3 regions of the Streptomyces sp. NBC_00252 genome follow, and region 2 is predicted to be linked to each of the others. Evidence: riboswitches for the same ligand, from Rfam matches in the RefSeq annotation. Region 2 holds a riboswitch; each other region holds the start of a gene.

Region 1 (10,428 bases), 6.9 Mb from region 2:
AAAGTTCCATGCCGGGGACGACGCGCCGGGCCGGGACCCGGTCCCGCGTTGACAGGACCCGACGCCGCTTCCGATACTGACTCGCCGTTCAGTACCCGCTGTCCGGTCGACCGCTTCGGTACGCGTCCTGCCGGCCGGTGCCCCGAGGAGCCCGTATGACCGCCCCCTTGATGTCGCTCACCTGGACCGACCACGTCACCGGCCGCCAGGGCTTCCTGGTCGTCGACCGGCTGGTGCGCGGGGTGTCCAGCGGCGGCCTGCGGATGCGGCCGGGCTGCACCCTCGCCGAGGTGACCGGACTCGCCCGGGGCATGACCATGAAAGAGGCGCTGCACTACGACCCGGAGGGCCGCTACGTCCCGTTGGGCGGCGCCAAGGGCGGCATCGACTGCGACCCGCAGGACCCGGAGTCGTACGGCATCCTCGTCCGCTATCTGCGTGCCATGCGGCCGTACATCGAGAGCTTCTGGACGACGGGTGAGGATCTCGGGCTCACCCAGGACCTGGTCGAGCGGGCCGCCGCGGAGGCGGGGCTCGTGTCGTCGATCCAGGCCGTGTATCCGCTGCTCGACGACGAGACGGAGGCACGGCGGCGGCTCGCGGACGCCTTCGCGGTCGAGGTGGACGGCATCGGTCTGGACGAGCTGGTCGGGGGCTGCGGGGTCGCCGAGTCGGTGCTCGCGGCGCTGGACCGGGCGGGCGTGCCGTACACGGGGACACGGGTCGCCGTGCAGGGCCTGGGCACGATGGGCGGGGCCACGGCGCGGTTCCTCACGCGCGCGGGGCTGACGCTCGTCGCCGTCGCCGACATCAAGGGCACGATCGTGAACCCGGGCGGCCTGGACATCGACGCGCTGCTCTCGGCCCGGGACGCGTACGGCACCGTGGACCGTTCCGTGCTGCGCCCGGGCGACCTCGAACTGCCCGGTGAGGACTGGCTGTCGGTCGAGGCGGAGGTGCTGGTCCCGGCGGCGGTGTCGTACGCGATCGACACCACCAACCAGCAAGGAATCACGGCCCGTTGGATCGTCGAGGCCGCGAACATGCCGGTCCTCCCGGAGGCGGAGGAACTGCTCTCCGCGCGCGGGGTCGTCGTTCTGCCGGACGTGGTCGTGAACTCCGGGACGAACGCCTGGTGGTGGTGGACCCTGTTCGGCGACATCGGCGCGGACGCGGGCGAGGCGTTCGCCCACACCAGGCGGTCGATGCGTGCCCTGATCGACCTGATGCTGGCCCGCGCGGAGACCGACGGCACCACTCCGCGCGCCGCCGCGCACGCGATCGTCGCGGACCGGCTGCCGGTCATCGCGGAACGGTTCGGCTGGTACCGGTGACGTACGGGGCAACACCCCTATGGGCAACGGATTAGGGTGACGGCGTGGCGAGAGTGCGGTTGAGCGTGGCGGAGCGGCGGGCGGAGTTGCTGCGCGCCGCCGTGGAGCAGATCGAGGCGCGGGGCGTGGCGGCGGTCAGGATCGCCGACGTGGCCTCGGCGCTCGGGGTGAGCAACGCGCTGGTGCTCTATCACTTCTCGACCAAGGAGAAACTGGTCGCCGCCGCGTTCGCCTTCGCCGCCGAGGACGACCTCGCGCATCTGCGCAAGCTGCTCGGCCGCCGTACGACCGCGCTGCGCCGGCTGCGGGCCGCGGTGCGCTGGTACGCGCCGACCGGGCCGGCCAAGGGCTGGCGGCTGTGGATAGAGGGCTGGGCGGCGGCGCTGCGCGAACCCGCTCTCCTGGACGTCACGCGCGATCTCGACCGGCAGTGGAAGCAGGCCCTCGCGGAGGTCGTCGCCGAGGGGGTGACCGCGGGCGAGTTCCACTGCCCGGACCCGGGCGGCGCGGCCCTGCGCCTCACGGCCCTCCTCGACGGCCTCGCCGTACAGATGACGGCGTACGCGGGAACGGTGTCCCGGGCGCGCGCCCTGGAGTGGGTCGACGAGGCGCTCGCCCGTGAACTGGGGCTCGACCGGGCCGCGTTGACGACGCCCTGATCGGCCTCTCCGTAGCGACTCGGTTCACTTCGCGGACCGTGACGACGGCGCCCGTGGCACGCAGCGCACCAGGAGCGACCGCCGTATCCCCTCGCCCCTCCTCAGGCCACCGCCCCGATCCGCATCTTGATGGCGTCGGGTGACAGTGCGCCCTTCGCCTCCACGTGGTCGCCGGAGGACTCGCCGCGCAGCCGGCGTCCGATCCACGGCACCAGGTACTCGCGCGCCCAGTGGACATCGTCGCGCCGGATGTCGAGCGGGCCGCGCGGCGGCAGCGGGGGCCAGGGCTGCTCCGGGTCGGCCGGGACCTCGACGCCGAGGACCTGTCCGGCGCGGAGCGCCACGCGCGTGTGCCCCTCGGGAGAGAGGTGCAGCCGGTCGCCGTCCCAGGCCCGCCGGTCCTGGATGGTCTTCAGGGACCAGAGGTCGAGCACCGGGCAGCCGTAGCGGTCGGCGATGGCCCGCACATGTCCGTTGTAGGTGGCGATCTTGCCGCGCAGGTGCTTGAGCACGGGCACGCCGCGGGTGTCGAAGCCGGTCGTCACCATGACGGTGCCGACGGCGCCGGTGAGGTCGGCCACCGCGCGCTCGAAACGCTCGGCGACCTCGTCGGGGTCGGTGCCGGGGCGGATGATGTCGTTGCCGCCCGCGCTGAAGGAGACCAGGTCGGGGCCGAGCTCCTTGGCCCGGGTGAGCTGGTCGGCCACGATCTGGTCGAGCAGCTTTCCGCGCACGGCGAGGTTGGCGTACGCGAAGTCGCCTTCGGGCCGGCGATCCGCGAGCAGTACCGCGAACCGGTCGGCCCAGCCGACCATCGCGCCGTCGGGCCCAGGGTCGCCGACGCCTTCGGTGAAGCTGTCCCCCAGCGCCACGTACGACCCGATCACTGATCTGCTGTCACTCTTCGAATCGTTAGCCACGGCAACCATAATTCACCCTCGCCTGTGACCTACGCGATCGTAATAAGGGGTTGACGGACGGTGAGATAAGCCACTTGTAAAGGGTTGTCCAAAGTCGGAATAACTCTCTGACCAGGTACGTTGACGGCGAAACTGCCATACGCCGAAGGCCGGACCCGGGGATCGGGGTCCGGCCTTCGGTGCTGTGGGGGGGGTGGCGTCGGGGCCTGGGGTCAGCCGACGGTGACCCCGTGCGAGCGGAGATAGGCGACCGGGTCGACGTCCGAGCCGTAGTACGGCGTGGTCCGGATCTCGAAGTGCAGGTGCGGGCCGGTCACATTGCCGGTCGCGCCGGAGAGGCCGAGCTGCTGGCCCTCGGTGACGGTCTGGCCGGCCGAGACGGAGAGCTGCGACATGTGGGCGTACTGCGAGTACTCGCCGTCCGCGTGCCGGATGACGACCTCGTTGCCGTAGGCGCCGTCGTAGGCCGCCGAGACGACCGTGCCCGCGGCGACCGCCTTGATGGTGGTGCCGGTCGGGACGACGAAGTCGACGCCCGTGTGGTAGCCGCTGGACCACATGCTGCCGGCGACGCGGTAGCCGGTGCCGATGGTGCCGCCGGTCACGGGAAGGCCGTAGCCGGTGGAGGTGCTGGTGGTGTCGGCGCTCTGCGTGGCCGACGACTTCTTGGAAGAAGAGGAGAACGAGGACGAAGTGCCGGACGACGTCGACGACTTGGTCGTGTCCGTCCCCCTCGTCGTGGCCTTCTCACCGAGGGAGAGCTTCAGGCCCGGGTGGATCAGCGACGGGTTGCCGCCGATGGCCTCGCGGTTGTCCTGATAGATCTTCTTCCAGCCGCCGGTGACGTCCTGCTCCTCGGCGATCTTCGAGAGATAGTCGTCCGACTTCACCGAATACGTGGTGACGCGCGCCGACTTGGCGGCGGTGGACTTCTCGGTCGCCGTCTTCTCGACCACCGGAACGGACTGAACCGCCTTTTCCGGAGCGGAAGTCGTGGTCGCGGCATGGGCGCCGGTGGCTCCCATGAGCGGAAGGGCGAGTGCCGCGCCGCCGGTTCCGGCGACGGCTATCGAGCGGGTGAAGCGCTGGGGCTTCGGGCGGCGGTGTTTACCCTTCGCGGGCATGACGAATTCCTCTCCGGCGCCTGCGAGGTGAGCTGTCGGGTTCGGGCTGGAGATGCCCGGCCGCGCACTGGGCGCGTCTTGACCCCAAGCCCGTTCCGGAGACCGGAACAGGCGTCGTACCTGTGGGTCCCCCGCTCCTGCCGCATACGGGTGAGTGGATGCGAAGTCCGGTCGGCGGCAGGACTGGGCGTCCGTCCGGATTGGTGGCGAACGTAAGCGAGGAAGACGCAAAGGGACAAGCAGGAGGTTCCACGGATTTGCGTTTCTTGTGATCCCTTGTGGGAATTCACAGTCACCCTCCGTGAATTCCCCCAGGACCCTGCCCTTCAATTCCCCTGTAAAAGCACGTCAATTACGTGAACATGACGAACGACGCACGGTCACGAATATGACGCTGCTCACGTACGCGACTCTCAGGTTCCTTTATTCCAGAGCGAGTTGGACGAAGGCTGCAATTGGGACAGAAGGATCAGATGCGACGCAGCCGGAGAACCATCGCATCCAGGTCACCGCGCAGCCCGGTCGGCAGTCCGTGGTGCAACAGCACGGCCCCTCGGTGCACTTCGCCCGTTTCGAGGCATTCGTACGACACTGTCGGGTCGAGTCCGCGCAGCCTGAGCGCCGGGAGGGGCTCGCCGTAGTGCTGCGCCTGGAGGAGGGCGAGGACGACGGTCTCGTCGCCGCGGACGTACTGCACGGCGCTGAGTCCACCGGTCGGCGGGCGCAGGCGGTACAGGTCGCCGTGCTGCACGAGGGGCCGGATCTCCTTGTAGAGGTCCACCCAGCGGCGGGCCTCGGCGAGCTCCTCCTCGGTCCACTCCGAGAGGTCGCCGCCCACGCCGAGCACACCGGCCATGGCGCTCACGAACCGGAAGCGCAGGCTGCTGACCCGGCCGTTGAGCTGGGTGTTGGGGCTGTCGGTGACCCAGGCGGCCATCACGCGCGCGGGGTGGATCTGGCTGAAGCCGTACTGGATGGCGAGCCGGTCCAGCGGGTCGGTGTTGTCCGAGGTCCACACCTGGTCCGTGCGGCTCATGATGCCGAGGTCGATCCGGCCGCCGCCGCCCGAGCAGGACTCGAAGGCGACGCCCGGGTGGGCCTCCCGCAACCGGTCCAACAGGCCGTACAGGGCGCGCACATGATCCACCCAGAGGCGCTGCGGGTAGGCCTCGCCCGGCCAGCCCGCGTCGGTGAAGCAGCGGTTGAAGTCCCACTTCACGTAGTCGATCGGGGCGCTGGAGAGGAGCCCGTCGAGCTGCTCCCACAGGTACTCCTGGACGTCCTCGCGGGCGAGGTTCAGGACGAGCTGGTTGCGGAACTCCGTCCGCTTCCGTCCTTCCTGGTACTGCACCCAGTCGGGGTGCGCGCGGTACAGGTCGCTGTCCGCGTTGACCATCTCGGGCTCGACCCAGATGCCGAACCGCATGCCCAGGGCGTGCACACGGTCGGCGAGGGGCTTGAGCCCTGCCGGGAAGCGGTCCGGGTTGGGCGTCCAGTCGCCGAGCCCGGCGCGGTCGCTGGTGCGGGCGCCGAACCAGCCGTCGTCCACCACGAACAGCTCGACCCCGACCGCCGCCGCCCGCCGCGCGAGCACCTCCTGCTGGTCCTCGGAGATGTCGAACTGGGTGGCCTCCCAGGAGTTGTAGAGCACCGGCCGGTCCTGGTCCGCGTCCGGGATGACGTACGTCCGCTGGTACGTGTGCCAGGTGCGGCTCGCGCCGCCGTGGCCGGTGTCGCTCCACAGGCCGGCGAAGACCGGGGTCGTGAAGGACTCCCCCGGCGCCAGGAGCAGCAGCCCGGAGTCGTCGTACCCGGCGCCGCCGGTGATCTGCACGCGCGCGTCCGGGAGTTGGGCCACGGCGAGCCGCCAGGACCCCGACCAGCCGAGGGCGCAGCCGTACACCTCGCCGCGCTCCTCGGTCGCGTCGGTGTCGAGGGCGACCCAGGGGAGGTGCTGGTGTCCGGTGTGGCCGCGGCGGCTGCCGATGACCTTCTCACCGTAGGTGAGGTCGGAGCGCACCAGCCGGGACTCGGCGGCCCACCGGCCGTGCAGCTGGGACAGCCGCCAGCCCTCGCGCTCGGGCAGCGTCCAGGTCGCGGAGTCCGCACGCAGCAGCTCCAGGGGCGCGGCCCCGTCGTTGCCGAGGGTCGTCCAGCGCTCTACGACGTCACCGCGCGTCCGGTAGTGCAGCGTGATCGCAAGGCCGCCGTCCCGGAAGCGCAGCCGCAGCTCGTCGCCCTCGGTGTCGTACCGCTCGAAGGTCCATTCCGTGCCGCGGCGCTCGGGCGTGCGCACGGAGAGGGCGGGGCGGGCGAAGCGGGGGCCACCCTCGACGGGGTACTCCTCGCGGCCGTCGAGCCGCGACTCGAAGGAGGAGGCGCCGGGCAGCGGCCGGGCCGCCAGTTCCTCGGCGTCGGCGAGTGCGATCGCGGGGCCCCAGTGCAGGTGGAGCAGCTCGTCCTGCTCGGTGAGATGGACGGCATAGCTGCTCGTCGGGCCCGACAGCACCCACGTACGGCCGTTCTCGGCGATCTCCAACATCAAGCCCCTCACAGATTCGAACAAGTCCGCTCAAGCACCAACATCATCAACGGCACGGGGCCTGCGAGGCAACGCCTGTGGACAACTCATTGCCTGGGGAACCCATGTCGTATCGTCGAGAACGTGCCCGCCGGTGAGCCGCGTCGTCGGGCCGAGTGGGAGGAGTCCTCGTGACGCAGCAGATTCCGTCGACCGAGCCGGAGTTGTCCGGAGTGCGCAATTTCCGGGACGTGGGCGGACTTCCGACGGTGGACGGACGCCGGGTGCGGCACGGGGTGCTGTTCCGCAGCGGCCACCTCGCGCACGCGACCGACGAGGACGCCGCGTTCCTCGGCTCGCTGGGCCTGCACACGATCTTCGACTTCCGTAACGCGTCGGACCAGAAGCTGGAGGGTCCCGACGTCGAGCTGCCGGGTGTGCGCAATGTGAATCTGCCGCTGAGCGACCCGGCGGACGGCTCCGAGTTCTGGAAGATGGTCCGCGACGGCGAGATGGAGCAGCTGCGCGAGATCCTCGGCGACGGCAAGGGCGCCGCCCGCATGGTCGCGTCGTACCGGACGATCATCAAGGAGCGCACCGCCGAGCACTCCCAGGTGCTGCGCTCCCTCGCGGACGACAGCGTCCCCGCGCTGATGCACTGCGCGGCGGGCAAGGACCGCGCGGGTCTGTCGATAGCCGTGACGCTGCTCGCCCTCGGCGTGGAGCGCGAGGCGATCGTGACCGACTACCTGGAGTCGAACGCGAAGCACCGTCGCTACAAGGTGCGCCGCAGCAGTTCCTCCGCCTCGGCCTACTCCCCCGAGGTGATGGAGCTCCTCAGCCCCCTCTTCGACGCCCGCGCCGAATATCTGACGGCGGCCTTCGAGACCGTCGAGGAGACCTGGGGCAGCGTGGACGCCTACCTGGAACAGGGGCTCGGGATCACCCCGGAGATCCGGGAGCGGCTGCGCGAGCGCCTGCTCGACTGAACCGGCCGAGGCTACCGGCCCGGCTCAACAGGCCGCCGTCGCGGGCTACTTGGCGCCCACGGAGAACAGCAGGTAGATGAAGGCCGCGAAGAGGTGGCCGACGGCGATGTAGATGATGAGCCGGATCCACAGGGCGCGCGGGAACTTGTCCTCGATGTTGTTGCCGCTCATGACGTCTCTCCGGTGATCGGGCCCAGGCACAGGGTGGCCGTGGGGCTCTGCAGCAGGGTGTGGACGAACAGGACCTCGACGCCGTCCTCGTCGGCGGCGGCGAGGCGGTGCGGGGTCAGCGAGTCGAAGTGGGCGCTGTCGCCCGGCGCGAGGATGTGCGCGGTGTCGCCGAGCCGCAGCCGCAGTCGGCCGGTGAGGACGTAGAGCCACTCCTCGCCGGGGTGCACGCGCACGATGTCGCCCTGGGAGCCGTGCGGGATGCGGACGCGCAGCGACTGCATCCCGCGGCCGGGGGCCCCGGCCTGCCAGTAGGTCCAGCCGCCCGCGCGGGTCGGTTCCATGTCGGCGGCGCGGACGACGGAGTCCCGGTCGGTGGCCGTCTCGCCGAGCAGATCCGAGACTGTCGTACCGTAGATGCGGGCGAGCGCGAGCAGCATCGGCAGCGAGGGCTGGCGCTGCCCGGTCTCCAGACGGGAGAGATGGGCGGGCGAGAGCCCGGCGGAGCGGGCGGCGGCCTCCAGGGTGAGGGAGGCGCGGCGGCGCAGCGCGCGGAGCTGTGGTGCGACGGTGGCCGGCAGGTCTTCGGCCGGCCCTGCCGACGGTTCCGGCCCGGTCTCGGAGGAGCTCATGTCCTCCATTCAGCCGGACTTTTGCCCCTGCGGCAAATTTCTTGCCTCAGGGGCAAAAACCTAGCGGTTGGCCACCGCCTGCTTCACCAGTGTCTTGCTGAAGTCCCACATCAGCCCGCCACCACTGTGCGCGTCGTCCATCACGGCGGTGAACGCGTCTACGAACCGGTCCACCTCACGCTCGCCGATGATCAGCGGCGGGATCAGCTTGATGACCTCCAGGTGGTCGCCGGAGACCTGGGTGAGGATCCGGTGCCGCTGGAGCAGCGGTACGACCACCATCTGCGCGAACAGGCCCTTGCGCGCGGCCTGCAGCATGGTCCAACGGCTGCGCAGCTTCAGGGACTTGGGCCTGCCGAACTCGATGCCGATCATCAGGCCCCGGCCGCGGACATCCGCGAGCAGTTCGTACTTGTCGACCAGCGCGGCGAGCCGGGACCTCAACTGGTCCCCGGTGGCACGGGCGTTGGCGACGACCTGCTCGTTCTCCATGACGGACAGCACGGCGAGGCCGGCCGCCATGGCCTGGGCGTTGGCCCCGAAGCTCGCCGAGTGGACCAGCACCCGGTCCATGGACGAGTAGACCTTCTTGAAGATCCAGTCCTTGCCGAGGGTGGCACCGACCGGCACATAGCCGCCGGAGAGCGCCTTGGCCACGCACACCAAGTCAGGCTCCACGCCCTCCTCGTGCTGGTAGGCGTAGAAGTCGCCGGTGCGCCCGAGGCCGGTCTGCACCTCGTCGGCGATGAGCAACGCCTTGTGCTGGTGCAGGAGTTCCTGCGCGGCGCGCAGATAGCCGGGCGGCGCCTCGTGGACGCCCTTGCCCTGGATCGGCTCGACGACGAGCGCGGCGACGTCGCCCTTCTTCAACTCCCGTGCCAGGGCGTCGAGATCGCCGAGCGGCAGGGCCGTGTCGGGCAGCAGCGGGGCGAAGCCGTCGCGGAAGCCGTCCTCGCCGTTGACCGAGAGCGAGCCGGTGGTGAGGCCGTGGAAGGCGTGGTCGCAGTAGAGGACGCGGGGTTTCCCGGTGGCGTAGCGGGCGAACTTGAGCGCGGTCTCGACCGCCTCCGTGCCGCTGTTGCCGAAGAACACCCGGTCCAGGTGCGGGCTGTGGGTGAGGAGTTGCTCGGCGAGCAGGCCGGGCAGCGGCTGGCAGTCGAAGCGGGTGAGGTCGGCGAGCTGGGCGTCGAGGACGTCGTGCACCGCCTTGCGGACGACGGGGTGGTGGCGGCCCAGGCCCATCACCCCGAACCCGGCGAGCATGTCGAGGTAGTCGTTGCCTTCGGCGTCCCAGAAGTAGGCGCCCTCGCCCCGCTCGTAGACCTTGTCGAAGCCGATGGTGTGGAGCATGCGCGGGAGCTGGTGGTTGAGGTACTTGGCGTGCAGCTCGTAGCGCTCGGCTCCGCGCTCGGCCAGCAGCGCGGTGAGGTCGAACTCCTTGGTCATTCGGGTTTCTCCTTGGCTGTGCCGGCGTTCGTGTCCTTGACCGCCAGGCTTGCGCTGATCCGTCCGGCGACCTCGACGGGTGTGAGGCCGATGTCGGCGAGCAGCTCCCCGCGTTTGGCGTGCGCGAGGAACTGCTCCGGGATGCCGAACCGCCGTACGGGGACGTCGACTTCGGCGTCCCCGAGCGCCAGCGCCACGGCGGCGCCGACGCCGGAGGCGCGGCTGTTGTCCTCCACGACGGCGACGAGGCGGTGCTCGGCGGCGAGGCCGGGGAGCGCCGGGTCGACGGGCTTGACCCAACGGGGGTCCACGACCGTGCAGTTGATGCCCCGCGCCTCGAGGAGTTCGGCGGCCTGGAGGCAGACGGGCGCCATCACACCGACGGCGACGAGCAGCACATCGGGGGTCTGCGTGGCGCGGTGCAGGACGTCGAGGCCGCCCACCCGGTCGATGGCGGGGATCTCCGGTCCGACCGACTCCTTCGGGAAGCGGACGAGGGTCGGCGCGTCGTCGACGGCGACCGCTTCCCGTAGCTGGGCCCGGAGTTGGGCGGCGTCACGCGGGGCGGCGATGCGGAGCCCCGGCACGACCTGGAGGATGGACATGTCCCACATGCCGTTGTGCGACGCGCCGTC
Region 2 (10,428 bases):
GAAGGGGTCCGTATCCGAGTACAGCGCGCGGTCTACGGCGATCCGCGCGCCGTCGCCGAACTCCTCCCGCGGCTGACCCCACGCCAGACCGCGGGCCTCGACCCCCTGCCGACCGAACCCGCTTCCCTGGCACCGGAGTTGCTGGCCCGGCGCCGCCGGGAGATCCGTGCGTTGCCCGACGACACCCGGCTGCTTCTGCTGCTCGCGGCGGCGGACCAGTACCCGGTCGCCACCCACGCGTTCCTCCGGGCCGTCGCCGCCGGGCGGCTCGACACCAGGTGTCTGGACGCCGCCGAGACGGCCGGGATCGCTCAAGGGACGGCCGGTGGCGTGGTGTTCCGCGACGCGTGGACGCGGATCGCCGCGTACGAGACCGGGTCGGCGGCCGACCGTAGGGACGTACACCGGTTGCTGACACGGGTGTTGCGCGCGGACGGGGAGACCCCGCGACGTTCCTGGCACCGGGGCGCGGGCGCGCTCGGCCCCAGCGTCCGGCTCACCGCGGAACTCCGCACAGCCGCCCACCGCGCACGCGCCGCCGGCGAACACACCCTCGCCCGCGCCCTCGTCGAACGCGCCGCCACCCTCACCCGAGACCCCCACGAACACGCCCGCCTCCTCAACCGCGCCGCCGCCGACGCCTGGCAGTCCGGCGAGGGCGACCGCGCCCGAAGACTCGCGGCCGCGACGGACAGCGACGCGCTGAACGGGGTGTTCGCGTTGCGGTCGGGGAACGCGGCGGAGGCGTTCGACGCGTTGGTGACGGCGGTGATGCGGCGTGAACTGGCGCAATCCGACGCCGACTTGAGACCGACGTCCCCGGTGACAGAGGTACCCCGCCTGACCGCCACCCCCCGAACTCCCGCCCCCGACCTCGCCGTTCACCTCCTCGCCCGCGCCACCGAAGCCGCCGTCTACACCGGGGACCTGAGACGGTGCCGGGAGGCGGCGGCTGTCGCCGCTCGGGTGGGGATCGTGCCGCACGGCACGCTCGGGGGACTGGCCGCCGCGTGCGAGGGGCGGTACGAGGACGCGCGGGATCTGCTCAAGGCCGCCGCCGGCCGGTGCGGGCCCGGGGGTGACCCCACCCTCCTCATCCACGCCGGGATCGCCGCGCTGATGCTCGGCGACCACACCCGTGCCACCACCGCGACCGTGCGCGCGGCGGCCTCGGCGCGGGCGCGGGGTACGACCGTGATCGTGGCGCAGGCGATGGAGTTCCGGGCGTACGCCGAGTTCTGGACCGGGCGTCCACGGGCCGCCGAGACGGCCGCGGCGGACGCCCTGTGGCAGGCCCACGCCACCGGCCAGGACAACGGCGCCTGCCATCTGCAGGCCGCGCTCGCCATGTTCGCCGCGCTCACCGGCGACGCGGACGTGTGCCGCGAACGGGCCGCCGCCGCCCGCGCGTTCGCCCTGGGACGGGGGCTCGGGCTGCCCGCAGCCCTCGCCCAGTGGGCCCTCGCCTATCTCGACCTGAGCAGCGGCCGGTTCGCCGCCGCCGCGGCCCGGCTGCGCGCGCTCGCCGGGTTCGGGCCGGGCCACGGCCACCGGGCGATACGGCACTTGGCCACCCCGCACTACGTCGAGGCCGCCGCCCGCAGCGGCGACACCCGGATCGCCCGGGTCGCGCACGCCGACTACGACCGCTGGGCACGCGCCGTCCGCAGCCCCGACGACCTCGCCCTGAGCGCCCGTTGCCGCGCCCTGCTCGTACCCGGCGCCGAAGCCGTCGAGCACTACCGCATCGCCCTCGACCTGCACGCACGCGGCACCCGTGACTTCGAACGGGCCCGCACCGAGCTGCTGTTGGGCGGTGCGCTGCGCCGACTGCGCCGACGGACCGAGGCCCGCGACCGCCTGCACACCTCGCTGGAGGCCTTCGAGTCCTTCGGCGCCCCGCACTGCGCCGCCCAGGCCCGCGCCGAACTCCGCGCCCTGGGCACACCGGTGGCCGCGACCGCCCTGCCCGCATCCGGGGACCTCGCCCCGACCACCCGCCTGACCGCCCAGCAACTGATGGTCGCCCGCATGGCAGCCGAGGGCGCCACCAACCGGGAGATCGCCGTCCGCCTCGCCCTCAGCCCGCGCACGATCGACCACCATCTGCGCGGTGTCTTCAGCCGGTTGGGCATCCGCTCGCGTATCGAACTGGTGCGGCTGCTGGCCGAAGGGGAGGCCTCCTAGACGGCCGGGGTCGGGTCGGCGCTCCAGGACGGCGGTGCCTCCCGGTCCCCGAACCCGTCCGCATCCCACGTCCCGTCGAGTAGTGGCGCCAGCCAACTCGGCGCCGCCGCACGGAAGTCGGCCGGGGTCAGAGTCCCCGCCCCCTCCGGCAGCGCCCCGAGCAGCGGCGCCCCCGACACCTCAGGCAGGTCCGCCACATTGCAACGGGACGCCAGGTCAGGTCTGTCGGGCCAGCTGCCGATCACCACGCCCAGCAGGTCGAGCCCCCGGGTGCGGAGTTCACGGGCCGTCAGTTCCGTCGTGTTCAGGGTGCCCAGGCCCGCCGACGCCACCACCAGGACCGGGGCGTCCAGCAGCCGCGCCGCGTCCGCCAGCGTGCCGCCCTCCGCGTCGAACCGTACGAGCAGCCCGCCCGCGCCCTCGACCAGCACCAGATCGTGCTCGGTGGCCAACTTCTGGGCGGCCTCGGCGATTTCGTGCGGGCGTACCGGCGCGAGGCCGGCCCTGCGCGCCGCCGTGCCGGGGGCCAACGGCTCGGGATACCGGGCGAGTTCGGCCGCCGTCGCCACGCCCGCGAGCCGCGCGACCTCGTCGGCGTCCCCGCGCTCGTCCGGCCGTACACCCGTCTGGGCGGCCTTCAGGACGGCCACCGTGCGGCCGGACGCGAGCGCCGCCGCGGCGACCGCGGCCGTGGTGATCGTCTTGCCGACCTCCGTGCCCGTCCCTGTGATCACCAGTACCGGCATGTCATCCCTCCCGTGCCGCCGCGCACACCGCGCGGGTGATCCGCGCGAGGTCGGCGTCGCCCGTGACGTACGGCGGCATCGTGTAGACGAGGTCGCGGAACGGCCGCAGCCACACGCCCTCGCGGACGGCCGCGTCCGTCGCGGCCTCCATGTCGACGGCGTGGTCGAGCTGGACCACGCCGATGGCGCCGAGGACGCGGACGTCCTGGACGCCGGGGATCTCCCGCGCCGGTTCGAGCCCCTCTCGCAGGCCCGACTCGATGCGCTTGACCTCCGCCAACCAGTCCTGGTTCAGGAGGAGTTCGAGCGAGGCGCAGGCCACGGCCGCCGCGAGCGGATTGCCCATGAAGGTCGGGCCGTGGGCCAGGACCGGTACGTCGCCCCGCGAGATGCCCTCGGCCACGCGTGACGTGCACAGCGTCGCCGCCATCGTCATGTAGCCGCCGGTCAGCGCCTTGCCCACGCACATCACGTCCGGCGTCACCGCCGCGTGCTCCGCCGCGAACAGCGCGCCCGTGCGGCCGAAACCCGTCGCGATCTCGTCGAACACCAGCAGCACGTCATGCGCGTCGCACGCCTCGCGCAGCACCCGCAGATACGCGGGGGAGTGGAACCGCATCCCGCCCGCGCCCTGCACCACCGGCTCCACGATCACGGCGGCCAGTTCGTGCGCGTGCCGCCCGATCAGCTCGCGCACATGGTCGGCGTACGACTCCTCGTACTCGGCCGGTGGCGCGTCCGCGAACACCTGGCTCGGGAGCACCCCCGACCACAGCTCGTGCATCCCGCCCTCGGGGTCGCACACCGACATCGGCTGCCAGGTGTCGCCGTGGTAGCCGCCGCGCCAGGTCAGCAGGCGCTGCTTGGCCGGGCGGCCGAGCGAGCGCCAGTACTGCAGGCACATCTTCACCGCGACCTCGACCGACACGGAACCCGAGTCGGCGAGGAAGACGTGCTCCAGGCCGTCCGGAGACATGTCGACAAGGAGCTTCGCCAGCCGTACGGCGGGCTCGTGGGTGAGCCCGCCGAACATCACATGACTCATCCGGCCGAGCTGCTCGCGCGCGGCTTCGTTGAGCACGGGGTGGTTGTAGCCGTGGATCGCCGACCACCAGGACGACATCCCGTCGACCAACTCGCCCCCGCCGCCCGCCAGTCGGAGCCGCACCCCGCTCGCCGACTCCACGACGAGCGGTTCCTGCCGGCCCGGCATCGGACCGTAGGGATGCCAGACGTGCCGCCGGTCCAGCTCCAGCAGCTCCGGGACGGGCAGACGGCCGATCGGGTCAGGCATTGGGCGCGATGTCCGTTCCGGCACCTCGACGGCGTACGGAGACCAGGTCGCGGCGCAGCTCGTCGACCTGCGGCGCGGGGGCGGCCGCAGCAGCGGCAGCGGGAGCGGAACCGCAGACTCCGGCGCCCTCGTGCCCGCCGCAGCCGGCACCTTCGTGCGATCCGCAGCCGGCGCCCTCGTGAGACCCGCAGCCGCCCGCCGTCGCCCGGTGCTGCGGCAGGGTCACCTCGCCCGCGCCCTCCACCTCGAAGCCCGCGTCCGCGATCATCTCCAGGTCGGCGTGGCCGGCCTGGCCCTCGCTGGTGAGGTAGTCGCCGAGGAAGATCGAGTTGGCGAGGTTCAGGGCGAGGGGCTGCATCGTGCGCAGGTGGACCTCACGGCCGCCCGCGATGCGGACCTCGACGTCCGGGCAGACGAAGCGGACCATCGCGAGGATGCGCAGACAGCGCTGCGGGGTGAGGTGCCAGTCGGCCTCGAGCGGGGTGCCCTCCATCGGGATCAGGAAGTTCACCGGCACCGAGTCGGGGTCCAGGTCGCGGAGGGAGAAGACGACGTCGACCAGGTCCTCGTCCGTCTCGCCCATGCCGGCGATGAGGCCGGAGCAGGCGGACAGGCCCGCCGCGTGCGCCTTCTGCACGGTGTCGACGCGGTCGGCGTACGTGTGGGTGGTGGTGATGTCCCCGTACGTCGACTCGGACGTGTTGAGGTTGTGGTTGTAGGCGTCCGCGCCGGCCTCGCGCAGCCGGTCGGCCTGGCCGTCGGAGAGCAGACCGAGACAGGCGCACACCTCGACGCCCTCGTTCTGGTCCTTGATCGCCTTGATGGTGCCCGCGACCCGGTCCACGTCCCGGTCGGTCGGACCCCGGCCGGAGGCCACCAGGCAGACCCGCTTGGCGCCACCCGCCACACCGGCCGCCGCCGCCTTCGAGGCGTCGTCGGGTTTCAGCCAGGTGTACTTCAGGATGTCGGCCTTCGAGCCGAGCCGCTGCGAGCAGTACGAGCAGTCCTCGGGGCACAGGCCGGACTTGAGGTTGACGAGATAGTTGAGCTTCACCCGTCGGCCGAACCAGTGCCGGCGCACCTTTCCGGCCGCGGCCACGACATCCAGCAGGTCGTCGTCCGAGGTGGAGAGGACGGCGAGAGCTTCCGCGCGGGTCGGCAGCTCGCGCCGAAGCCCCTTGTCCACGAGCGTGTTCAGCAGGTCCATGAGGCCCGATCCTGTCCTACGGGACCGCCCGCGGCCAAGGAGAGAATGCACAAGACATGGAGCTGGGGGTGTGGGTATCACCACACCATGGGCGGCCGGTCGTCCGATTAGTGTCTGTGCACTGCCTACAAAAGCCCCGGAGGAACCATGGCGTTCGGCTGGATCGACGAGCAGGCGGAGCAGCGCCGCCGCGCCGGGCTCGTACGGACCCTGCGGCCCCGTCCCGCCGACTCACCGCTCCTCGATCTCGCGAGCAACGACTACCTGGGCCTGGCCCATCACCCCGAGGTCGTCGAGGGGGCCGCCGACGCGGCGCGGACCTGGGGAGGCGGGTCGACCGGGTCGCGGCTCGTCACCGGGACGACCGAACTGCATGCTCAACTGGAGCGAGAACTGGCCGAGTTCACCGGCTTCGAGGCAGCCCTCGTCTTCTCCTCCGGCTACGCGGCCAACCTCGCCGCGGTCACCACGCTCGCGCCGCACGGCTCGCTGATCGTCTCCGACGCGGGCAACCACGCCTCCCTCATCGACGGCTGCCGGCTGGCGCGGGGCGCCACCCAGGTCGTAGGCCACGCCGATCCGGACGGGGTGTGCAAGGCGCTGCGGACGCACGACGGGCAGGCCGTCGTCGTGTCCGACTCGGTGTTCTCCGTGGACGGCGACGCGGCACCGGTGGGCGCGTTCGCCGAGGTGTGCCGGGAGTTCGGCGCGGGGCTGCTGCTCGACGACGCGCACGGGCTCGGGGTACTGGGCGACGGCGGGCGCGGGGCGCCGTACGCGGCGGGGCTCGCGGGCGACGAGGACGTGGTCGTGACGGTCACGCTGTCCAAGTCGCTGGGGAGCCAGGGCGGTGCCGTGCTCGGGCCGGCGCGGGTCATCGACCATCTGGTCAACGCGGCGCGGACGTTCATCTTCGACACAGGGCTCGCGCCCGCCGCGGCCGGTGCGGCACTCGCGGCGCTCACCCTGCTGCGGCGCGAGCCCGAGCGGGCTGCCCGGGCGCGCGCCGTGGCGGGTGATCTGCACACGCGGCTGACCGCGGCGGGTCTGGAAGCGGTACGTCCGGACGCCGCCGTGGTCTCGGTGCGTGCGCCGTCCCCGGAGGCGGCCGTGCAGTGGGCGGCCGACTGCCGTACGGCAGGGCTGGCCGTGGGCTGCTTCCGTCCTCCTTCCGTGCCCGACGGCATCTCACGGCTCAGGCTGACCGCCCGAGCGGACCTCTCCGGGGCCGAGATCGAACGCGCTGTACGTGTGATCGGCGAGACGCGACCATGAGTCGGCGTGACACGGCCGTGCGTCGCTGACGGGCGGACAGATCAGTGGAACGCGGTGAGGAACCCCGTCCAGCTCTCGGGGGAGAACAGCAGGGCGGGTCCTTGCGGGTCCTTCGAGTCGCGTACGGCGAGCAGCCCCGCGCGGGGGCCTGAGCGCGGACGAGCCGCCTCGACGCAGTTGTTCGCTCCCGTGCTGTAGCTGCTGCGCAGCCACCGCACACCGGACAGTTCAGAACTGGAAGGTACGTTCCGAGGCAGTGCAGACATGGTGCCTCCTTACGCGCCGTCACCTATCCCGGCGATGTAATCCGACGAATCCTCGGGCGAAAGGGCGTGGAACTGAAGGGTGCTGAAGGCCTCGCTGTAGGCCTCTAGGTCTTCTTTCCGTTCGAGGTAGAGGCTACTCGTCAAGTGGTCGAGAACAACCACGTCCAGATCAGAAGTGCTCGGAAAGGAGAAAATAACGAAAGGCCCGGTGATGCCGATGTGCGCCCCAGCGGCGAACGGCAGTACCTGGAGCCGGACTTGGGGCAGCCGTGCCGCCTCCACCAGCCGGTCCAGCTGACGGGCCATCACACCGGGACCGCCCACCTCGCGGCGCAGCACCGCCTCGTCGAGGACCACGCTCAGCGCCAGCGGCGGATCGGCGCGCAGCACGTCCTGCCTGGCCATCCGCACCTGCACCAGCGCGTCGAGCCGCTCGGGCCCGTCGTTGTCGGGGCCTCCCACGGCCGCCCGGGTCACCGCCCGTGCGTACTCCGGCGTCTGCAGCAGACCGGGGACCACCGAGGTCTCCAGGGTGCGGAGCGTGCTGGCCTGTGACTCCAGACTGATGAAGTCCCGGTAGGCGGGCGGGAGTACACCGCGATAGGCGTGCCACCAGTGGTGCCGGCCGCCGACGTCGTCGGAGCCCGCGAGCACCAGGAGCATGTCCCGAAGTTGTGGGTCACCGACCTGATAGGCGTCCAGAAGTAACCGGACGTCAGGTGGTTTCACGCCACTCGCCCCGGTCTCGATCCGGCTCACCTTCGACTGGTGCCAGCCCACGAGCCGGGCCGCCTCTCCGCTGGTGAGCCCCGCCTCCGCACGCAACGCGCGGAGTTCGGCGCCCAGTTTCCGGCGGCGCACCGCGGGACCGTACTGCATGGGTTTCTCCTTACTCCTTCCGAGCCGCCCAAATACGGTCTGAGGTCGCAGAGTTCACCGCTTCGAGCGACAGATATATGCATATCTTGGTGGATCGGCACCGTTACCGCCGAGCTAATGGCAGTCTGGCGAAGAAGCACCAGTCCGGGACCGTACTCGAACCATCCGCGCCGTGACGGACACCGGTCCCGCGGGAAAGGGACGACCGCGCCATGGCAGACCATCTGGAAGCATCCGTCACTCTGCCGAGCGATCCGGCCTCGGTGTCCGCCGCCCGCACCTATGTCGTCGGAACCCTGGTCGAATGGGGCCTCCCGGCGGACACGGAGGCCGCCGACACCATCCGTCTCATCGTGTCGGAACTCGCCACCAACGCCGTACAGCACACCTTCGGCCAGTCACCCACCTTCACGGTGGACATCGAGCTGGAGCGTGACGAACACCTGCGCATCGGGGTCACCGACAGCCACCCCCGCTTCCCCAAACGCCTGCCGGCCGCCGTCCAGCAGGACAACGGCCGGGGCATGGTGATCATCCGCTGGCTGACCGCGGAGTGCGGCGGCAAACTCAGGGTCCGGCCCACCCGCGAGGGCGGCAAGACCGTCTCCGTCGAGGTGCCCTGGACCGTCCCGGCCCGGCCGGTGACCGCCGCGGGCCAGCAGGAGCCGTAGAACGGCTTCCTGAAGGGCCTCCGGACACCCGAGGGGGTGGCGGCCCGTCAGGTGGCCGCCACCCCCTCGGGAGATTCAGCGCGGGTCAGCTGACCCGGCCGTACCAGACGCTCTTGGTCCAGATCTTCTGCAGCCGCACCACGTCCCCGGTCTTCGGGGCGTGCCAGATCTTTCCCTTCCCGGCGTAGATGCCGACGTGGTAGACGCTGGAGCCCGAGTGGAAGAACACGAGATCCCCGGCCTTGCGGCTCTTGGCCGAGATGTGGTGGGTCTTGTTGTACTGCTGGGCAGCCGTACGAGGCAGCTTCTTGCCCGCCTTCTTGTACGAGTACAACGTGAGCCCGGAGCAGTCGAAGCGGCCCGGTCCGGTGGCCCCGTACCTGTACGGAGCGCCCTTCTTGGACGCCGCGACCTGGAGTGCCTTCGTCGCGGGTGTCGCGGCCGCGGCGTCGGATGCGACGCCCGGTATCACGACGGAGCCGCCCACGGCGGCGATGGCGAAGGCCGAGGCCGTACCGGCCCTGACCATCAGCGACGGGACACGATTGAGCGCAGTCATGCGCAACCCTTCGTCAGCCGCCTGTGAAGGATGACCTGTCGGATTCGGGCTGGCGAAGTTGCCCGGCCGCTGACGCGGCTTCACCCCAAGGGCTGCTCGACCCGGTCATGGCGTGACCGTCCCGGCGACCCGTCGTGCTTGGGTCCTCCACTCCTGCCGATGCAATCCTGTCGACCTGTCATCCGGGTGGCGGCAGGACTCGGCGTCCGCCCGGATCGCCCCGCCGCTGCGGCGGGGTCTTGTCGTCAGACAGGGATCTTCACCTATGCATGTCCGAAAATCCCAACGGAACCGGGGATTTGTGGGGTTACTCACCACTCACCCGTTCGGGTGGACACCCCCGTGTTCGAGCGGGTGTCGACGCGGGTGCACCCCTCGGACCAGCACCGGAACACCTCAGGAGCCCTCCGGACTACGCGTGTTGCGCAACCCGGGACGCCTCGCGGACGGAGGAACGACTACGCCGATCGGGGGTACGCCGTTCGGCTCGTTTCGCCTCCGCCCGGGACGGCTCCCGGTCCCTCAACTGTCGGAGGGCGCGGGGATGGTGACCCGCGCCGTGCGGCGCTCCCCGTCCAGCACGCGCAGCGCACGCGCCAGGGTGGGGGCGTGCAGCTCGGTCTCGCCCCGCTGGTGCATCAGCGCCAGCGCGTCCCGCAGCTCGGCGGCCTTCGCCACGAGCGCCTGAGCGGCCCTCAGACCACGGTACGTGTCACCGTCGTGCGCCGGGTTGATACGGCCCAGCAGGTCGGCCACATCCAGATAACGGTCGATCAACTCGCCCTCGGCGCGCGTCAGTGCGGGCAACGGCGGCAGTTCCGGCGGCAGCATCGTCGGCTCACTCCCCGCCCGGCTCGGCGAGCGAGGTCTTGCGGGTCGTCACGATCCGGTCCACCAGCCCGTATTCCAGGGCCTGTTGGGCATCCAGGATGCGGTCGCGCTCGATGTCCGCGCTCACCTGCTCCACCGTCCGGCCCGTGTGCAGGGCGAGCAGGGACTCGAGTTGGGACCGGGTGCGCGCCAACTCCTCGGCCTGGATGGCGAGATCACTCGCCTGACCCTGGATCGGCTCCGGCAGCGAGGGCTGGTGGATCACCACTCGCGCACCCGCCAGCGCCGACCGCTTGCCCGGCGTGCCCGCCGCCAGCAGCACCGCAGCGGACGAGCCGGCCTGCCCCAGGCAGACCGTCTCCACGTCACAGCTGACGAACCGCAAGGTGTCGTAGATCGCGGACATCGCGGTGAACGATCCGCCGGGCGAGTTGATGTACAGCGAGATGTCCCGGTCGGGCGCCTGGTACTCGAGGCGCATGAACTGGGCCATCACGTCGTTCGCCGAGATGT
Region 3 (10,428 bases), 2.6 Mb from region 2:
TCCTGTCCCTCGCCCTCGCCAACGGCATCCAGGCCCAGACCGTGAAGCTCTACGACGACGTCTCCAAACCGGCCTACTTCGGCGTCAACGGCGCGATCGCGGTGGCCGCTGGCCTCGCCGTGATGGCCGCCGCGCCCTGGCTGCGCCGCACCATGCACCCGGTCCACTGAACCTGCGGGGTCCCCTCATGCGCATCCGTACGTCCTTCCCCCACGAGACGACCCACGAGGACATCCGCATCCCCCTCGCGGACGGAACCCGGCTCTACGCGCGCGTGTGGCGCCCGGTGACGGACGAACCCGTCCCCGCGCTCCTGGAGTACCTCCCGTACCGCCTGACCGACTGGACCGCGCCCCGCGACGCGCAGCGCCACCCCTGGTACGCGGGCCACGGCTACGCCTCCGTCCGCGTCGACGTGCGCGGGCACGGCAACAGCGAGGGCCTGCCCGGCGACGAGTACGACGCGCAGGAACTCGCCGACGGCGTCGAGGTCGTCAACTGGCTCGCCGCGCAGCCCTGGTGCACCGGCAAGGTCGGCATGTTCGGCATCTCCTGGGGCGGCTTCAACTCCCTCCAGATCGCCGCCCTGGCCCCCGAGCCGCTGAAGGCGATCGTCACCGTCTGCTCCACGGACGACCGCTACGACAACGACGTGCACTACATGGGCGGTTCGGCCCTCGCCGTCGACCTGCACGCCTGGGCGGCCACCATGCTCGCCTTCGTCGCCCGCCCGCCGGACCCCGAGTACGCGGGCCTCGTCTGGCGCGACATGTGGCTGGGCCGCCTGGCGGAGATCGACCCGTTCATCCACACCTGGCTCGCCCACCAACTCCGCGACGACTACTGGAAGCACGGCAGCGTCTGCGAGGACTACGGCGCGATCGACGCGGCCGTCCTCGCGGTCGGCGGCTGGCACGACCCGTACCGCGACACGGTCATCCGGCTCGTCGAACACCTCCCGCCGGACCGCGTACGCGGCCTCATCGGCCCCTGGTCGCACCAGTACCCGGACCGCGGCCTCCCGCCCGGCCCCGCGATCGGCTTCCTCCAGGAGACCCTCCGCTGGTGGGACCACTGGTTGAAGGACAAGGACACCGGCGTCCTGACCGACCCCCTCCTCCGGGCCTACGTCAGCGACTCGCATCCCCCGGCCACGGTCTACGACACCCTCCCGGGCCGCTGGGTCGGCGAGCCCGCGTGGCCCTCGCCGCACGTGAAGACGACGACGTACGGCCTCCGGGGCGCCCCCGTGGTCGTCCGCTCCCCCATGCACACCGGGGTGGACGCGGGCCGGTTCTTCCCCTTCGGGAACGACGCCGACCTGCCGCCGGACCAGCGGGACGAGGACGCGCGGTCGGCGTGCTTCGAGTTCGAGGTGCCGGCCGAGACGTGGGTGCTGGGGCGACCGAGGGTACGGCTGCGGCTGACCTGCGAGGTGCCGCGCGGGCAGGTGATCGCCCGGCTCTGCGACGTCGCCCCCGACGGCTCCTCGACCCTGGTCACCCGGGGCGTGCTCAACCTGTCGGCGCGGCACGGGCGGGACCGGGCGGTGCCGTGGACGCCGGGGACCACCGAGGACGTCACCTTCGAGCTGAACGGCATCGGGCACGCGTTCCCGCCCGGGCACCGCATCCGGCTCGCGGTGTCGTCGGCGTACTGGCCGTGGATCTGGCCGCAGCCGGAGTCCGCGGCGGGCTTCACCCTGGACCCCGAGGGCAGCGCGCTCGAACTCCCGGTGCGGGAGCAGGAGTTGACGGACGACATCCACTTCGACGAACCCGAGGAGGCCGAGCCGCTCGGGGTCAACTACCCGGCCACGCTGGACGAACCGCGGCCCGAGCGACTGATCGTGCGGGATGTGGCGAAGGGCGAGTGGCGGCTCGAGGTCGACCCCCGGTACGGCGGCACGCGGGTGTATCCCGACGGGCTGGAGTTCACCGAGGACGCGCTGGAGACGTACACGATCGACGAGTCCGATCCGCTGTCCGCGCGCACCCTCTCGGAATGGTCGATCCGGCTGCACCGGCCGGAGCTCGGCTGGGACACGAGCGTGCGGACCCGGTCGGAGATCACCTGCGACGAAACGGACTTTCTTACCTCAAATGAGGTCATCTGCACCGAGGGTGGAGAAGTGATCTTCCATCGCACCTGGGAGAAAAGGATTCCGAGAACTGCCAGTTGAGGTTGAATGCCCGATTTGCCGTTCTTAATCCTCTCGTGAGTTGGGTCACGCGTTTCTGTGCGCGACCTGTGTCCCGGTCTGCCCGCGTTTCCCCTTGCGGCGATTGACAGTTGACCCTTGGCTCCTGCAAAGGATCAAGCGCCCCATACGCCTCAGACCAAGGTCAATAGGGGTTAGGTGTGATTCCGCCACTTGTTCCGGACATGTGCTCTCGCATAGTTTCCCGGCCTGTCGAGCGGAACGCCGAATCCTGCCGCCGCCCGGCATCCCAGTCACGAACTTCTCGCACGGCAGGAGCGGGGGAACCAGGTAAGTCGCCGGACCGGTCATCGCGACCGGGACGGCTAGGGGTTAAGTCACGTCCGCAAGGGCGCGGCCGGGCACCTCCCAGCCCGAACCCGACAGCTCACCTCGCAGGCGACGGAGAGGAACCTCGTCATGCCTGCAACCGCTCAGTCCCGCCGTGCCCGCCTCGTCCGCCGTGCCGTCATCGCCGGCACCGGTGCGGCGATCCTGGCCCTGCCCGTCGTCGGTGCGACCACCGCGTCCGCGGCCACCACGTCGACCACCGCCGCCTCCACCACGCTCGCCGGGTACCCCAACACCCTTGACGGGTGGATCCGGGAGTCGCTCGCGATCATGGCGCAGAAGGGGATTCCGGGTACGTACAACGGGATCTACCGGAACGTGATCCGTGAGTCGTCCGGCAACCAGTACGCGATCAACAACTGGGACTCCAACGCGGCGGCCGGTACGCCGTCGAAGGGGCTGCTCCAGGTGATCGACCCGACGTTCAACGCGTATCACGTGGCCGGGACTTCGTTCGACCCGTACGACCCGGTCGCGAACATCACCGCTGCCTGCAACTACGCGGCGGCCGTGTACGGGTCCATCGACAACGTGTACGGCGCTTACTAGAAAACAGCCGCAAAGAGAAACAGCCCCGCGCCCCTGAATGTGCCCCTGCGGGGCCATTCAGGGCTCAGCCGAGCAGTCTCTCCAGCACCACCGCGATGCCGTCGTCCTCGTTCGAGGACGTCACCTCGTCCGCCACCGCCTTGAGTTCGGGGTGGGCGTTGGCCATCGCCACCCCGTGCGCCGCCCAGTCGAACATCGGGATGTCGTTCGGCATGTCGCCGAAGGCGATGGTGTCGGAGGGGGTCAGGCCCAAGTGGCGGGCGGCCAGGGCCAGTCCCGTCGCCTTGGTGATGCCGAGTGGCTGGAGTTCGACGGTGCCGGGGCCCGACATGGTGACCGAGGCCAGCGAACCGACCACCGAGCGGGCCGTGGCCGCCAACTCGTCGTCCGCCAGGTCCGGGTGACGGAGCAACACCTTGCTGATGGGCTCGCACCAGAGGTCGTCCCGCCGGCCCACCCGCACCGAGGGAAGCGTGGGGTGCGGCATCAGGTAGCCGGGCTCGATGAGCGTGAGGCCGTCGACACCGTCCTGGTCGACCGCCGCGTACACCTGGCCCACTTCCGCCTCGATCTTCCCGAGCGCCGTCTCCGCCAACTCCCGGTCCAGGGTGACCGACCAGAGCAGACGGTCCGCGCCGGCGTCGTACAACTGCGCGCCCTGTCCGCACACCGCGAGCCCCTTGGAGCCGAGGTCGTCCAGCAGGGGCCGCACCCTCGGCGCGGGCCTGCCGGTGACGACGAGATGCCGGGCACCGGCCGCCGCCACCCGCGCGAGCACGGCGAGGGACCGGTCGGAGAGCGTGTCGTCACCGCGCAGCAGCGTCCCGTCCAGGTCGGTGGCGATCAGTGCATATGCGAGGGGTGCGGCCATGATCAGAGAATACGGATGGAAAGCCCCCCCGACTCGACACGAACCGGACGGCTCCTGCCTTCACATGCGTTGACCCGAGTTCCGGTTGGTTTGACAATTACGGCCGTTATGCCGACTCCCGTACCACCAGTTCCGTAGGCAGAATCACGCCGGCCGTGTCCTCGCCGGCGATCTGAGCCAGGAGCATGCGGACCATTTCGGCGCTGATGCGGTCGTAGGGCTGGCGCATGGTGGTGAGGGCCGGGGTGATGGAGGTGGCCGCGGCCGAGTCGTCGAAGCCTCCGACAGCGATGTCATCCGGGACCGAACGGCCCGATTTCTGGAGGGTGTTGACCACTCCGAGGGCCATCAGGTCCGAGGCCACGAAGACCGCGTCTATGTCCGGGGCCTGGGCGAGGAGGCGCCGTGCCGCTTCCTCGCCGCCCGTGCGGCGGTAGTCGCCCTCGACCACGAGGGTCGGGTCGTGCGGGAGGCCTGCCTCGGTGAGGACGTCCCTGTAACCCGCCAGGCGGTCGGGGCCGCCGGGGGCGTCCAGTGGGCCGGTGACCATGGCGATGCGACGGCGGCCTCGGGCGATGAGGTGGCGGACCATTTCCTGGGCGCCGTCGCGGTCGGCCGCTGCCACGTAGCTGTACTTGGAGGCCGTGCCGAGGGGTTTGCCGCAGGCCACCAACGGGATGCCCGCGGACCGGAGTTCGGCCGCCACCGGGTCGCCGCTGTGGTTGGAGACGAGGAGGACGCCGTCGACGTGGCCCGAGGTGATGTACCGCGTGAGGCGGCGGCGGTCGTCCTTCGACGACGCCAGCATCAGGAGCAGCGGGATGTCGTGGCGAGCCAGGTGTTCGGTGCAACCCCGCAGCAGGACATTGAAGTTGGGGTCCTCGAAGAACTTCTCCTGCGGCTCGGTGAGGAGGAACGCCACCGAGTCCGAGCGGCCGGTGCTCAGGGAGCGGGCGTGCCGGTTGACGACGTAGCCCGTCTTCCTGATCGCCGTCTCCACCGCGGTGCGGGCGGCCGGTGAGACGTAGTGGCCGCCGTTCAGGAACCGGGAGACCGTGCCCCGGGAGACCCCTGCCTCCCGGGCCACGTCGTGGATGGTGGGCGGCTTGCGGCGGCCGTTCGGACTGGTGGTCATGGTCCTCGTTCTGCCCGTTCGGGTGCGGTGGGGGGAGATACGGCTCAGCGCTGACACCTCGGGACGCACACCTCAGGCCTTGACCGATCCGCTCAGCAGGTCCAGGGACCAGAAGCGCTGGATCACCAGGAACAGCGCGATCAGGGGGAGGATCGCGAGGAAGCAGCCCATGATGACCAGGGTGTAGAGGGCGGGTTGGGAGGCGCCCTGGTTGAGCAGGGTGTAAAGGCCCAGCGTGAGCGGGAACTTGGTGTCGTCGGCGAGCATCACGTACGGCAGCAGGAAGTTGTTCCAGATGCCGACGAACTGGAAGAGGAACACCGTGATGAGCCCGGGCATCATCATCGGCACCGCAATCCGCGAGAAGATCCGCCACTCGCTCGCGCCGTCCATGCGGGCTGCCTCGAGGAGTTCGCTGGGGACGGACGCGGCCGCGTAGATGCGGACGAGGTAGACGCCGTAGGGGGAGAGGATCGACGGGAGGAGCATCGACCAGTACGAGTCGGCCAGGCCGAGCTTCGACAGGAGCAGGTACTGCGGGACGGTCAGCACGATGCTGGGGACGAGGACGCCTGCCAGCATCAGCTTGAAGACGAACTCCCGTCCCCTGAACGCGAATCGGCCGAGCGCGTAGCCGCCGGCGGCCGAGACCGCGGCGGAGAGGAGGGCGCCGCCGCCCGCGTAGAAGAGGGAGTTGACCATCCACTGCCAGTAGATGCCGTCGCGGTACGAGCTGAGCTGTTTGAGGTTGTCGAGGAAGCCGGTGCCGGGGGCGAAGGTGAACGTGGAGAAGAGTTCGCCGCGGCCCTTGCTGGCGGCGATGACGACCCAGATCACGGGGATCAGGCAGTACAGCGAGCCGAGGATCAGCACGAGGGTGGGCACCCACGCGGTGCGCTTCCGCCGGAGGAGGCCCGGGCGGGCGTCGGTGGCGGTGAGGGTGAGGGGGGTCATGCCCGGTCCTCCCGGGTGTAGCGGTCGGAGACACGCAGCAGGGTGAAGGAGAGCGCGAAGGTCGCCAGGGCCAGCACCACGGCGGTGGCGGAGGCGCCGTAGATGTCCGACCTGAGGAAGGCGGCGTCGTAGATGGCCATCAGCGGACTCCAGGAGCTGGAGAGGCCGTTGGTCAGCGGCTTGAGGGCCATGGGCTCGGTGAAGACCTGGAGCGTGGCGATGACCGAGAAGAAGAACGTGAGCACGAGGGACGGCATCACGATCGGGATCTTGATCCGCAGGGCGATCTTCAGGTCGGAGGCGCCGTCGATGCGGGCGGCCTCGTAGATCTCCTGGGGGATCGAGCGCAGCGCGGTGTAGATGACGATCATGTTGAAGCCGGTGCCGCCCCAGACCGCGATGTTCGCGAAGGAGAGGTACAGGTTGCCGCCGTCGAACAGGTCGGGCTGCGGGAGGCCGAACTCGCGGAGCAGGTAGTAGAAGGGGCTGACCGTCGGGAGGTAGAGGAAGCCCCACATCAGGGCGGCGATGATGCCGGGGACGGCGTACGGCAGGAAGATCGCGAGGCGGGCGAACTTGGCGCTGCGGGCCTGCGGGGTGTCCAGCATCAGCGCGAAGACCAGGGCGAGACCGAGCATGGTGGGGATGACGATCAGGCCGTAGCCGAAGGCACGCAGGACGCTGTGGCCGAACTCGGAGTCCTCGAGGACGGCGGTGTAGTTGCCGAGGCCGTTCCAGACCTGCCGGCGGGCGCCCTTGCCGAGGCCGATGCCCTTGACCTGGACCTTGTGGAGGCTGAGCCACACCGCGTAGCCGATGGGGACGACGGTGAAGGCGGCGAACAGGAGCACGGCCGGTACGAGGAACCAGTACGGCGCGCTGCGGCCACGACGGCGGACGCGCTGGGGGCGGACGGGTGTGGCGGTGCCGTCCGCCAAGGGCCCGGCCGACAGCCGGTCGGAGCCCTTGAGCGGCGTGCTGGTCATGCCTCGGTCACCTTGAAGCCCTGCTTCTTCATGTCACTGAAGGTCTTCGCCTGCATGGTGGCGAGCGCGGTGTCGAACTGCGCGGCCTTCTTCGCCTTGGTGGCGGTGCCGAACGCGTCGCTGAAGGTGTCGTAGGCGACCTGGACGTTCGGGCCCCAGGCGGACGCGGCCGTGGTGGCGGCGATCTTGGCGGCCGTGTCGTAGAAGTCGGTCTGGTTCGGGAAGAACTCGGGGGTGGTGAGCACCGAGCCGGACTGGCCCTTGGTGGCCGCCGGGTAGATGCCGGCCTCCTTGACCAGGGCGGCGAGCGCCTCGGGGTCGGTGTTCAGCCAGTGCGCGAACTTGGTCGCGGCCTCGGCGTGCTGGGAGTCGGTGGAGACGCCGGTGGAGGAGCCGCCCCAGCTGCCGGTGACGTCCTCGCCCGCGCTCCACTGCGGCAGCGGGGCCATGCGCCACTTGCCCTTGGTGTCGGGGGCCGAGCTGACCAGGACTCCGGGCGCCCACACCGCGGAGACCCAGCCGAGGTGGGTGCCCTTGTTCAGCGCGTTGTTCCAAGCCGGCGTGTACATCGGCTGGTTGTCGATCGCGCCTTCCTGGACGAGGCCGCCCCAGAAGTCGGTGACCTTCTTCGTGGCCGCGTCGTCGATGCCGACGGTCCACTTGCCGCCGCTCTCCACGGTCCACCACTTGGCACCGGCCTGCTGCGCCAACCCGGCGAACAATCCGGGGTCGTTGGAGGAGAACGTCGTCAAGTAGGCGTTCGGCAGGGCCTTCTTGGCGGCGCGGGCGGTCTTCGCGAAGTCGTCCCAGGTCGCCGGGACGGTCAGATTGTGCTGCTTGAACAGGTCCTCGCGGTAGAAGAACATCAGCGGCCCGGAGTCCTGCGGTATCGCGTACACCGCGTCGGTGCCGAGCGTGACCATCGCCCAAAGTCCCTCGGCGAACTCGGACTTGGCGGACTTCGCGTACTTCGAGATGTCCGCGAGCACGTCGTTGGAGACCAGCGTGGGCAGCGACTGGTACTCGACCTGGATGAGGTCGGGGGCGTTGCCCGCCTTCTTCGCGGTGATCAGCTTGGAGACGATGTCCTTGCCGGCGGCCTGCTTGGAGACGGTGACCGTGATGTCCGGGTTCTTCTTGTTCCAGATCGCGGCGACCTTGTCCATGTTCGGCGCCCAGGACCAGTAGGTCAGCTTGACGGGCCCGCTGCTCTTGCCGGAGTCGTCGTCGGAACCGCCGCAGGCGGCGAGGGTGCCCGTGAGGCCTACGGCTGCCGCCCCGGCAAGGATGCTGCGCCTGCTGAACTGGTGGCGGTGGATCGACATCTTCATCTCCCCTGACTGAGTGCGAGCCGGTCACCGGCTCTGTGACCGTGCACAGTAGAGAATTGTTTCGGACCCTTGTCAATGGATGAACCCTGGGGTTACCTACTTGTTGCTGACGGATGGACGCCGCAACCATTCATGTGCACGATCACAGAATCAGCAGCTTTTCAGTCGTCTCAGTCGCCGATTCCCCGGGAGTGAACCCATGCCGTCCCCCGCCCCGCACGACCGTCTGCCGCTCGCCTTCGGTGGTGACTACAACCCCGAGCAGTGGCCGCAGGAGGTCTGGGAGGAGGACGTACGGCTGATGCGGGAGGCCGGTGTCACGGCCGTCTCCCTCGGCGTCTTCTCCTGGGCCCGACTGGAGCCGCGCCCCGGCGTGTACGACTGGGCGTGGCTGGACACGGTGATGGGCCTGCTGCACGAATCCGGGATCTCCGTGAACCTCGGCACGCCCACCGTCGTACCGCCGGCGTGGTTCTACCGCGCACACCCCGACGCGCTGCCCGTGACCCGCGAGGGCGTGCGCCTCGCCTTCGGCTCGCGGGGCGCGATCTGCCACTCCAACCCCGCTTACCGGGCGGCGGCGGCCACGATCACGACGGCGCTGGCCGAGCGCTACGGCGACCACCCGGCGGTGGTGCTGTGGCACGTCCACAACGAGTACGGCGCCCCGGTGCTCGCCTGCTACTGCGATGTGTGCGCGGCGGCCTTCCGGGACTGGCTGCGCGAGCGCCACGACACCCTCGACGCCCTCAACCACGCCTGGGGAACGGCCTTTTGGGGCCAGCAGTACGGCGACTGGGAGGAGATCACCCCGCCGCGCGCGACGCCGTCCGTATGCAATCCCACCCAGCAGCTGGACTACCGCCGCTTCGCCGACGCGCAGGCCCGCGCCAACTTCACCGCCGAGCGGGACATCCTGCACCGCCTCTCCCCCGGCGTCCCCGTCACCACCAACTTCATGGTCGCGCCGAGCCAGGGCCAGGGCGTCGACTACTGGGCCTGGGCGAAGGAGGTCGACCTCGTCACCAACGACCACTACCTGATGACCGACGGCCGCCGTACGCACGTGAACCTGGCGCTGGCCGCCGATCTGACGCGCTCGGTGGCGGGCGGCGGCCCGTGGCTGCTGCTGGAGCACGCCACGTCCGGGGTCAACTGGCAGCCGTACAACCCCGCGAAGCGTCCCGGTGAGATGGCGCGCAACTCGCTCGGGCATGTGGCACGCGGTTCCGAGGGGGCGATGTTCTTCCAGTGGCGGCAGTCGCAGTCGGGCGCGGAGAAGTTCCACACCGCGATGCTGGCGAACTCCGGTACGGACAACCGGGGTTGGCGCGAGGTCACCGAACTCGGGCGCAGAGTCTCCGAGTTGAGCCGGGCCGGGCTGCGCGGCACCCGGACGCGCGGTGACGTGGCGATGGTGTGGTCCTGGGACTCCTGGTGGGCGCAGAGCCTGGAGTGGCGGCCGAGCCAGGACCTGGACGCGCGCGAGCGGCTGGACTCGTTCTACGAGGCCCTGTACGACCGGCATTTGACGGTGGACTTCGTGCCGCCGACGGGGCTGGGTGACCTGGACCCGGAGCGGTATCCGCTGCTGGTGGTACCGCAGTTGTACGCGGCGCCGATCGGGGTGGGCGCCGAGCTGGAGCGGTACGTCTCGCGGGGCGGGACCCTGCTGGTCTCCTTCTTCTCCGGGATCGTCGACGAGAACGACACGCTGCATCCGGGCGCGTATCCGGGGGCGCTGCGGGATGTACTCGGCCTGACCGTCGAGGAGTTCGACCCGCTGCTGCCGGGCGAGACGGTGTCCGTCCGGGCGGCGGACGGCGCGTCCTACACGGCGGATCTGTGGTCGGAGGCCGTGGTGCCGGGCGACGGCTGCGAGGTCCTGGCCCGGTTCGAGGGCGGGCGCAGGTCGGGCGGACCGGCGCTGACGCGGCGCGCGGTCGGGTCGGGGGCGGCGTGGTATCTGGCCACCCGGCTCACCGGCGACGACCTGGCCGCCGTGGTGGACCTCGCCCTCGCGGACGCCGGGGTCACGCCGACCGGGCTGC

Evidence for each region. A riboswitch is a leader RNA that binds a small molecule or an ion and turns the genes downstream of it on or off. The one in region 2 is predicted to bind cyclic di-AMP.
Region 1: linked by a shared signal. The riboswitch ahead of OHT77_RS07445 (LysM peptidoglycan-binding domain-containing M23 family metallopeptidase) and the one ahead of OHT77_RS37985 (C40 family peptidase) in region 2 are both predicted to bind cyclic di-AMP.
Region 3: linked by a shared signal. The riboswitch ahead of OHT77_RS26285 (transglycosylase SLT domain-containing protein) and the one ahead of OHT77_RS37985 (C40 family peptidase) in region 2 are both predicted to bind cyclic di-AMP.

The regions. Positions count from the first base shown of each region.
Region 1 is NZ_CP108087.1:1,702,986-1,713,413, forward strand. Features, by position in the region: gene OHT77_RS07430 (Glu/Leu/Phe/Val dehydrogenase dimerization domain-containing protein) at 156-1,334, shown strand; gene OHT77_RS07435 (TetR/AcrR family transcriptional regulator) at 1,379-1,993, shown strand; gene OHT77_RS07440 (SGNH/GDSL hydrolase family protein) at 2,095-2,880, opposite strand; gene OHT77_RS07445 (LysM peptidoglycan-binding domain-containing M23 family metallopeptidase) at 3,126-4,037, opposite strand; cyclic di-AMP (ydaO/yuaA leader) riboswitch at 4,042-4,204, opposite strand; gene OHT77_RS07450 (alpha-galactosidase) at 4,507-6,579, opposite strand; gene OHT77_RS07455 (tyrosine-protein phosphatase) at 6,750-7,547, shown strand; gene OHT77_RS07460 (DUF6126 family protein) at 7,593-7,718, opposite strand; gene OHT77_RS07465 (helix-turn-helix domain-containing protein) at 7,715-8,347, opposite strand; gene OHT77_RS07470 (aspartate aminotransferase family protein) at 8,408-9,793, opposite strand; gene dxs (1-deoxy-D-xylulose-5-phosphate synthase) at 9,790-10,428, opposite strand, start outside.
Region 2 is NZ_CP108087.1:8,557,837-8,568,264, forward strand. Features, by position in the region: gene OHT77_RS37945 (helix-turn-helix transcriptional regulator) at 1-2,187, shown strand, start outside; gene bioD (dethiobiotin synthase) at 2,184-2,933, opposite strand; gene OHT77_RS37955 (adenosylmethionine--8-amino-7-oxononanoate transaminase) at 2,935-4,227, opposite strand; gene bioB (biotin synthase BioB) at 4,220-5,434, opposite strand; gene OHT77_RS37965 (8-amino-7-oxononanoate synthase) at 5,582-6,709, shown strand; gene OHT77_RS37970 (DUF397 domain-containing protein) at 6,751-6,975, opposite strand; gene OHT77_RS37975 (helix-turn-helix domain-containing protein) at 6,985-7,854, opposite strand; gene OHT77_RS37980 (ATP-binding protein) at 8,067-8,525, shown strand; gene OHT77_RS37985 (C40 family peptidase) at 8,611-9,084, opposite strand; cyclic di-AMP (ydaO/yuaA leader) riboswitch at 9,088-9,267, opposite strand; gene OHT77_RS37990 (hypothetical protein) at 9,607-9,915, opposite strand; gene OHT77_RS37995 (ATP-dependent Clp protease proteolytic subunit) at 9,923-10,428, opposite strand, start outside.
Region 3 is NZ_CP108087.1:5,951,259-5,961,686, reverse strand. Features, by position in the region: gene OHT77_RS26295 (peptide MFS transporter) at 1-170, shown strand, start outside; gene OHT77_RS26290 (CocE/NonD family hydrolase) at 188-2,182, shown strand; cyclic di-AMP (ydaO/yuaA leader) riboswitch at 2,446-2,617, shown strand; gene OHT77_RS26285 (transglycosylase SLT domain-containing protein) at 2,621-3,100, shown strand; gene OHT77_RS26280 (HAD family hydrolase) at 3,165-3,971, opposite strand; gene OHT77_RS26275 (LacI family DNA-binding transcriptional regulator) at 4,078-5,106, opposite strand; gene OHT77_RS26270 (carbohydrate ABC transporter permease) at 5,179-6,060, opposite strand; gene OHT77_RS26265 (carbohydrate ABC transporter permease) at 6,057-7,046, opposite strand; gene OHT77_RS26260 (ABC transporter substrate-binding protein) at 7,043-8,377, opposite strand; gene OHT77_RS26255 (beta-galactosidase) at 8,577-10,428, shown strand, end outside.